One region of the Priestia sp. YIM B13489 genome, then DNA from elsewhere that is predicted to be linked to it. Evidence: riboswitches for the same ligand, from Rfam matches in the RefSeq annotation. Region 1 holds a riboswitch; each other region holds the start of a gene.
The links. Region 1 has a riboswitch for cyclic di-GMP ahead of ACFX4W_RS00665 (anti-repressor SinI family protein). Riboswitches for the same ligand answer to the same signal wherever they lie in the genome.

Region 1 (2,265 bases):
GATTGCCCAGTAAAAGATAGATTTCCTTCAATAGAAAATTTATATTCATGTTTTTTTACAACAAGGGTGTCTTGTTCTTTAATAAAAAACTGCAATTGCATATTTAGTTCTAAATCTAAAGCCTCCAAGAAAAAATTGTTAAGTTTAATTTTCCCCTCTTTTAACGTAATTAAAAGTAATTTATTTAATTGGTGTTCTATAGGTTCCATTGTTTGACCTAATGTTTTATTGTATTTTCTTATTTTATAGAAAATAATATTTTTATTGAGTAATTTTATTCCTATCTTCTCATACAAATTCAAATTATGTATTTCACGCAATGTTTTTGGAATTGTGATGTAGCCCCAATTATCAATAGTTCTAATTAATTTGTTTAACTTCTTTTTTTTCTTTAAACAGACCTGTGGAACTTCAATCTGCTTCATACCAAAACAGTTTTTATGCTCAAAAAATTGCATTTTAGTAAATGGCTGAATATTAGCGTATTTTAAAAAACGCGATGGTATCTTAACTCTACCCATCTTATCAATTATTAGATAGTCTTTGAATAATTCTTTCTCTTCCACTACTGAAAATCCTTTCAAATGTACTTTTATAAATAAAGGTGCATTTTAAATTTATTTAACACTTATGTTTTTATGGCTTGTATATGGTATTAGATTTGAACTTTTTACAAGCAGGATAAGTAATTGGGTTTTATGCATATTAGTCATAAAAAAAGTAATAGATTTATTCTTAGGGGGTTATGTTACCGAATATTTTAGTATATAATATGACAAGTCAAGAGGAGGAATATCATGGATAATAATGAAAATTATGAAATTAATCTTCCCCAGGAATGGCTAGCATTAGTTAAAATAGCTATGGGTTCGAATGTGACTAAGGAAGAATTTAAAAGATTTCTTGAAGAGAAATCTTAAACATTATATAGCAATAAAAAACATTAGATACCAAAAATAGTCTGGCCTAATGTTTTTTATTGCTACAGTATTTGTTTATTTGCTAAAAACTCTTTAATTTCTTCAATGGACAATTCCATCTCTTTGGCTTCTCGAATAAGATTTACCCATTCCTCATCTAACTCGTGCGTTAAAAGTTGGTTCGAACTATTCATAAAAATACCTCCAGATCTCCAGGTAGCCCAGCTGTCATAGTCAATTGACCTTAGACCTGTAGCTTTGCGACCTAACTTTTCAACTAGTTTGCCTTTGTCTGAATATGTAAATTTAAATCTATATTACTATATAGTGGGTGTCGAACTGTGTCATAATACGTAATTTTTGTTGTTTTTTGATATCTACTTCAAAAGGTACTCTTATTTTTAAAATAACATGTGCACACAAATTAATTATAGTATGATGTTTATTAAAATTTTTATGTTTTTCACATAATTTCTAGGTCTAACTATTCAAGATTCTGTAAGATATTAATTCTTACATAAGATATATGCACTTAAAAAACTCCTAAGGTAAACCGAATTCCAATCGTTAGACATGGATATCTAATGACTGTTTTTTACAAGACTTTTCATTTAGTATGTCGAACCTAGCAAACCATGGGAAAGAGCTGGTAATGTGGATCCGAAATAAGAAAAGAAATTAGCAATTACTAGGGAACTAAGGGAGAATGCTAAGAAACGAATTGATTTATCTTATGAGTTAGAGCAGGACTTAGAAAATTTGGGATTACAACGAAGAATGAAGCAATTAAATTTAGAAAATAAGTTGCTAAAAAAACAAAATAATGAACCAGCTTAATTTACACCATAGCATCCGTCCAGGGATGCTTTTTCAATATTGCAACACTTTTTATACGGGATCCCCTTAATAAAGCTTCGATTAATTTATGATCGGGGTTTCCCAATATAAAAACTCTAAAAAGGTACGCCTTTTTAGGCAACAGAAAAACTAATGACAAGATGTCTATTTAAATCTATAAATACATCTTTTTAAACGTATAAAAAATAATTGATCTTATTATACGTTATGTCATATGCGTGAACTATCTAATAAAAACATAGATAAGACCGCCTATACACTTATAGATAATGGGCGGTCTTTTTATGAATATGATCCTATTTATAGCGATTTATAAATTTCCCTAATATTAGGTGTATTCTGTCTCTTTAGATAAATTCAAGAATGTTAAGAAACATTAGTATCCTTACCACTCCTACTAGACTTCCAATTTTACCACCCTTATAAAACGGATATGCAGTTTCTTCTTCTATTTTAGGTAATACGTTTTTATATTCCATATACCATT
Region 2 (2,265 bases), on a different contig from region 1:
ACAAAAAACAAAACCACTGATTCATTTCCACTGCTGAACAATAGCCGCAGCGGACTTTCTTTTACCATGGACAGTAAAAAAGAAGAATCACCGTCATACCTATACTCGCTGAAGCTTGGATAAATCATGAGATAATGATTTATCACAACAAAAAGAGCTGCTAATCCTCTTAAAGAATCAAGTTCTACATATCTTTTTTCCATGTAATCTCCTATCCTAATTTAATAAATAATGTTATCTCTTTATCGCGCAAGGATCATTTCATATAGCGCTAGCGTACTATACAAAACGTTCACTATAGCGAATAAAAAAGTGATAAATCGACAAATATTCTTAATAAAGAACAATTTGTAAGTGAAGTATAGCATAATATACCCGCATCAAGAATAGATATTTTGGCCTATTTTATTCTTTATAAAGAACAAAATATTATTTATTTTATATTTTTATTTACACACAATGCACAAATATGCGTTATAATGAACAAAAAAACCTATAAGAAGAGGATGAACTGAATGTGATAGGAGAAAAGATTAAGAATTTGCGACTAAAAAAAGGCTATTCGATTACACGCTTGGCTGAAGAAGCTAATATTTCAAAATCGTATTTGTCTCATTTAGAAAAAGGGTTAAATAATAATCCTTCTCTTCAAATGCTTGATAAAATCGCGTCTTCTCTTCATACAACGATTGATGACTTAATTGAGGGAGACATCAGCTGTCCAGCTCTAACTTCAAAGCCAGCCCTCAATCTAGAGTGGCTTCATTTAATTGAACGAGCCATTCAAGACGGTATGACCAAAGAAGAATTTATTGAATTTCAGTATTATTTAAAGTTCCGAAAAACAAACTGATAGATCCATTCATGAACGTTTAATTTTTTTGTTATAATCGACCTATTTCGACATCTTTTACAAATATTATCTTGTAAAATAACTGTATGCTAAGAATACTATTACAAATTATCCAGATAAGGGCAAAACTATTGAAAAATAGTGACGCAAAGCTTCAGGTCTAAGGCCGCTTTTGGCTATGATAGCTGGGTTCCCTGGCAAAGGGTGGATGAATCGTAATGAAAAAAGAAAATATACTGTCAATCGATCAAGAGTGGGTAAGTCTTATGGAATCAGCTCGCGCGCTGGGGCTGACTATCGAAGAAGTCCGGAGGTTTTTGTCGGAGCTTAAGCGGAACTAAATTAAAAAAGCACGCTCAAATTAGAGCGTGCTTTTTGCAGTTATTATTATTCTAGAAGAAAGTAAAATCCACTTCTATTAAATGCGAATTCCTTTTGGCTGACGCTCATCAAATGTATAAATCTCCGTAAATCCACACTGTTTTGCCATTTCAACTGCTTCTTTCATATGAGCTCCTACCGTTTCAGCAAAGTGTGAATCAGATCCAATTGTTAAGATTTCTCCGCCTAAATCGCGGTACAGCTCAACAACTTCCAGTGCCGGCAGCGCTTCGCCCAGCTTCCCTCTTATACCTGAAGTGTTAATTTCAATTCCAATATTGCGATCAATTGCTTTTTTCAAAATATCTGCAAGAATATCTTTGAATTGATGAAAGTCGTAAATGCCGTATTGCTCAAACGCATAGCGCTTCATTAAATCTAAATGAGCCAACACGTCAATGTCCGCTTCGCTTACTAGCTTATACATTTCATTAAAATAAGCGCGGTAAATTGCTTCTTTATTGTTCAGCTCCAAATGTTTACGAAGCTTGATGTTATTAATGTTATGAACCGATCCTAATATAAAATCAAAGTTCTCTTGCTTCATCGTTTCTTGATACTTCTCTTTTAAATAATGCGGCTCACAAATTTCAATTCCTTTTTTAATCACTAGCTGATTTTGAAACTGATCTCTGCATTCCGCTAGTTCTCGTTCATATTTATCAAAATCCATATGACCGTATGTTGGTGCTAATGGATTTAATGAAAAGTGCTCGGTAAAACAAATTTCGTTTATGCCGTTTTTCACAGCTTGCTCGCACACTTCTTTCATGACTGCCTGAGAATCAAATGAATTGTTCGTGTGATGATGGTAGTCTACTAGATACATAATTAGTCACCTCTAAGTCTATTATACATTTCTCCAGCTCTTACTGCACATAGAGACCCTTTTTCCCCTTATCCCGCCTTTTTTCGTTCATAAAAAGTATTTCCAATAAAAAAAGACATTTTCCCTCTTCCAGTAATCCTTGTTTTCTTATAAACTAACTTAATATAGCAGATGTTCTGACATACAACTTGACAAACAACTT
Region 3 (2,265 bases), on a different contig from region 1:
ATCTTCATTTTTTTCTCTAAAAATACCGGTGAAGCTTCAATCTGCTTCATAATAAAATAATTTTTGTAGGTAAAGAATTGTATTGTAGCAGATGGCTGGATATTAACATGCTTTAAAAACAGGGGTGGTATCTTTACCCTCCCCATATTATCGATTATTAAGTCTTCTTTAAGTGATTCGTCCTCTTTCATTAATAAAAATCCTTTCAAATGTACTTCATAAATAAAGGTTAACTTTGAATGTACCCACCATTCATTTTTTATGCCTTTATTAGCATACCTAGGTTATTAAATCTTGATTTTTTATAAACTAAATAAACAGAGGGAATTCCAAATGTATTATCAACAAGAAAATAATAGGTTAAAAGTAATATTTTTAACATTGTGGGTTATATTACAAATTAATTTGTTTTATAATAGGACAAGTTGTAGAGGAGGAATATTGCAATGAATAATTTAAACCATGATACTACCCTTCCCCAGGAATGGCTAGATTTAGTTAAAGAAGCGATGAATTCCACCATTACTCCAGAGGAATTTAAGAAGTTTTTGAATAGAAAATCTCAAAAATTAAATGACCATAAACAACATTAATTATAATTAATGTTGTTTATGGTTAAAGTGTCTATTTGCTTTCTAAGAACTTCTTAATTTCCTCAATGGTTAATCCCAATTCTCTAGCTTCCTTTATAAGTTTGACCCATTCTTGACTTAGTTCTTGTGCTACTAATTGTCCTTTACTGTCCATAAAAATTACCTCCAGATATTCAGGGGGCTCAGCTGCCATAGCCACTTGACCTTAGACCTGTAGCTTTGCGTCCTAGCCTTTCAACTAGTTTGCCTTTATCTCAATATGTAAATTTATAAATATCTTACTATATAATGGGTGTCGAATTATGTCAAAATAAGTATTATCATTTATTTTTTAAAACCCTTTATAACCTATTACTAATTAATATAAATAGCATTATAAAAAATAAATAAATATCCAGCTAATCACTACCTTGCTTCGCATACATCTTTCTCAATAAAGATTTTGCTCGATGAATCCTCGCCTTAACTGTTCCCACACTAATATTTAAGGAAGTAGCAATCTCATTATAAGGTAAGTCTTTAAAATAAAAACAGAAAAAACCACTAGTATGTTTCTAGTGGCTTTACTGTTTAAAAATCGTTATATTCTTCTAAGTCGTCATCGTCTAATGAGCCAGATATATTTTCTAAATCTGCAATCTTTCCTTCTTTCAGTTGGGGAACCTTTAAAGGCTCTTCTTCTTTGAAAGAGACACTTCCTACAAAACCTGTTGTTTTTACTAATGTTTTTAAATCAGCTAATTCATTCTTTATATGTTCAAGCATTTCGTAGGTTTTTTTGTCTTCAATTACTTTTTTTTGAGTAGATGAATCATCTAAATCACGTAGAATTAAAGATGAAATATAATCCCCTAACCTACGCGATTTAGCATATTTAGCTAGCTTATTATAAACTTCATCACTCAATCGATTTGTCTTAATCGTAAACGCATTTTGACGCTCTGACATCCCCATCACCTACGTTGTTAGGATTTAACGGCTTTCTTCTCTGTTGCGTGCTTCTTTTGAACGTAACCCATACTACGAATCTCTAAGCCAAATAAATTTAAATGGCGGCTATCTTGGGGCACCTTATGATACTTCTCAGTACGTTCTTCTCCAATTTTGTCACGCATACTATTCATGATAGCTACCTCTAAAGTAGGGGCTACCCCTCCGCAATATACATACTTACGTAGTTTGTTCGCTGGTGGTGGTGCAACATCATTTAATTTAGCCAATAAAATCTCTACATATTCTCGAAGAGAAGACTTGATTGTACTTGTTAAATCAATGGATTCGCCTGTATTTTCGTTTTTTAATACAAATTTTTGTTTGCTGTAGTTATCAAGAATAAATTGATCAAAGGCACGTAAGTCTGTAAACAGTTCTAGGAATTTTTCTTTACGTAATTTATCAATATGCGCTAAATAAGGAATGCCTTCAATGCTTTGGAATGACTCACGGCTATTGGCAGCTTTCAAACCTTCCGGTAAAATAACCACATCAATGGAACCACCACCAATGTCCACCATAACTGTTTCACATTCCACATACTCATTCGCATCTTCACGATCTTCAAGCGTTAAGTCTTTTTTCAAGGCAAAACGTGCACTTTCTCCCTCTTTTAAGCACGCACTTTCTTCTACTACTACTTTTAACGTATTTTCAAAGCCAGGTGTATGCACAGTAA

Region 2: another riboswitch for cyclic di-GMP. It lies ahead of ACFX4W_RS27770 (anti-repressor SinI family protein); the one in region 1 lies ahead of ACFX4W_RS00665 (anti-repressor SinI family protein).
Region 3: another riboswitch for cyclic di-GMP. It lies ahead of ACFX4W_RS01025 (anti-repressor SinI family protein); the one in region 1 lies ahead of ACFX4W_RS00665 (anti-repressor SinI family protein).

Annotation. Positions count from the first base shown of each region.
Region 1 covers NZ_JBHZOQ010000010.1:48,128-50,392, reverse strand. Annotated here, with positions in the region: gene ACFX4W_RS00675 (AbrB/MazE/SpoVT family DNA-binding domain-containing protein) at 1-566, opposite strand, end outside; gene sinI (DNA-binding anti-repressor SinI) at 798-920, shown strand; gene ACFX4W_RS00665 (anti-repressor SinI family protein) at 983-1,114, opposite strand; cyclic di-GMP riboswitch class I at 1,133-1,217, opposite strand.
Region 2 covers NZ_JBHZOQ010000053.1:4,246,737-4,249,001, forward strand. Annotated here, with positions in the region: gene ACFX4W_RS27760 (acyltransferase family protein) at 1-203, opposite strand, end outside; gene ACFX4W_RS27765 (helix-turn-helix domain-containing protein) at 518-853, shown strand; cyclic di-GMP riboswitch class I at 965-1,051, shown strand; gene ACFX4W_RS27770 (anti-repressor SinI family protein) at 1,072-1,194, shown strand; gene ACFX4W_RS27775 (histidinol-phosphatase HisJ family protein) at 1,272-2,063, opposite strand.
Region 3 covers NZ_JBHZOQ010000016.1:1,116-3,380, reverse strand. Annotated here, with positions in the region: gene ACFX4W_RS01035 (AbrB/MazE/SpoVT family DNA-binding domain-containing protein) at 1-191, opposite strand, end outside; gene ACFX4W_RS01030 (anti-repressor SinI family protein) at 447-593, shown strand; gene ACFX4W_RS01025 (anti-repressor SinI family protein) at 625-747, opposite strand; cyclic di-GMP riboswitch class I at 767-851, opposite strand; partial or broken gene ACFX4W_RS01020 (RNA polymerase sigma factor) at 992-1,108, opposite strand; gene ACFX4W_RS01015 (hypothetical protein) at 1,164-1,541, opposite strand; gene ACFX4W_RS01010 (Alp7A family actin-like protein) at 1,559-2,265, opposite strand, start outside.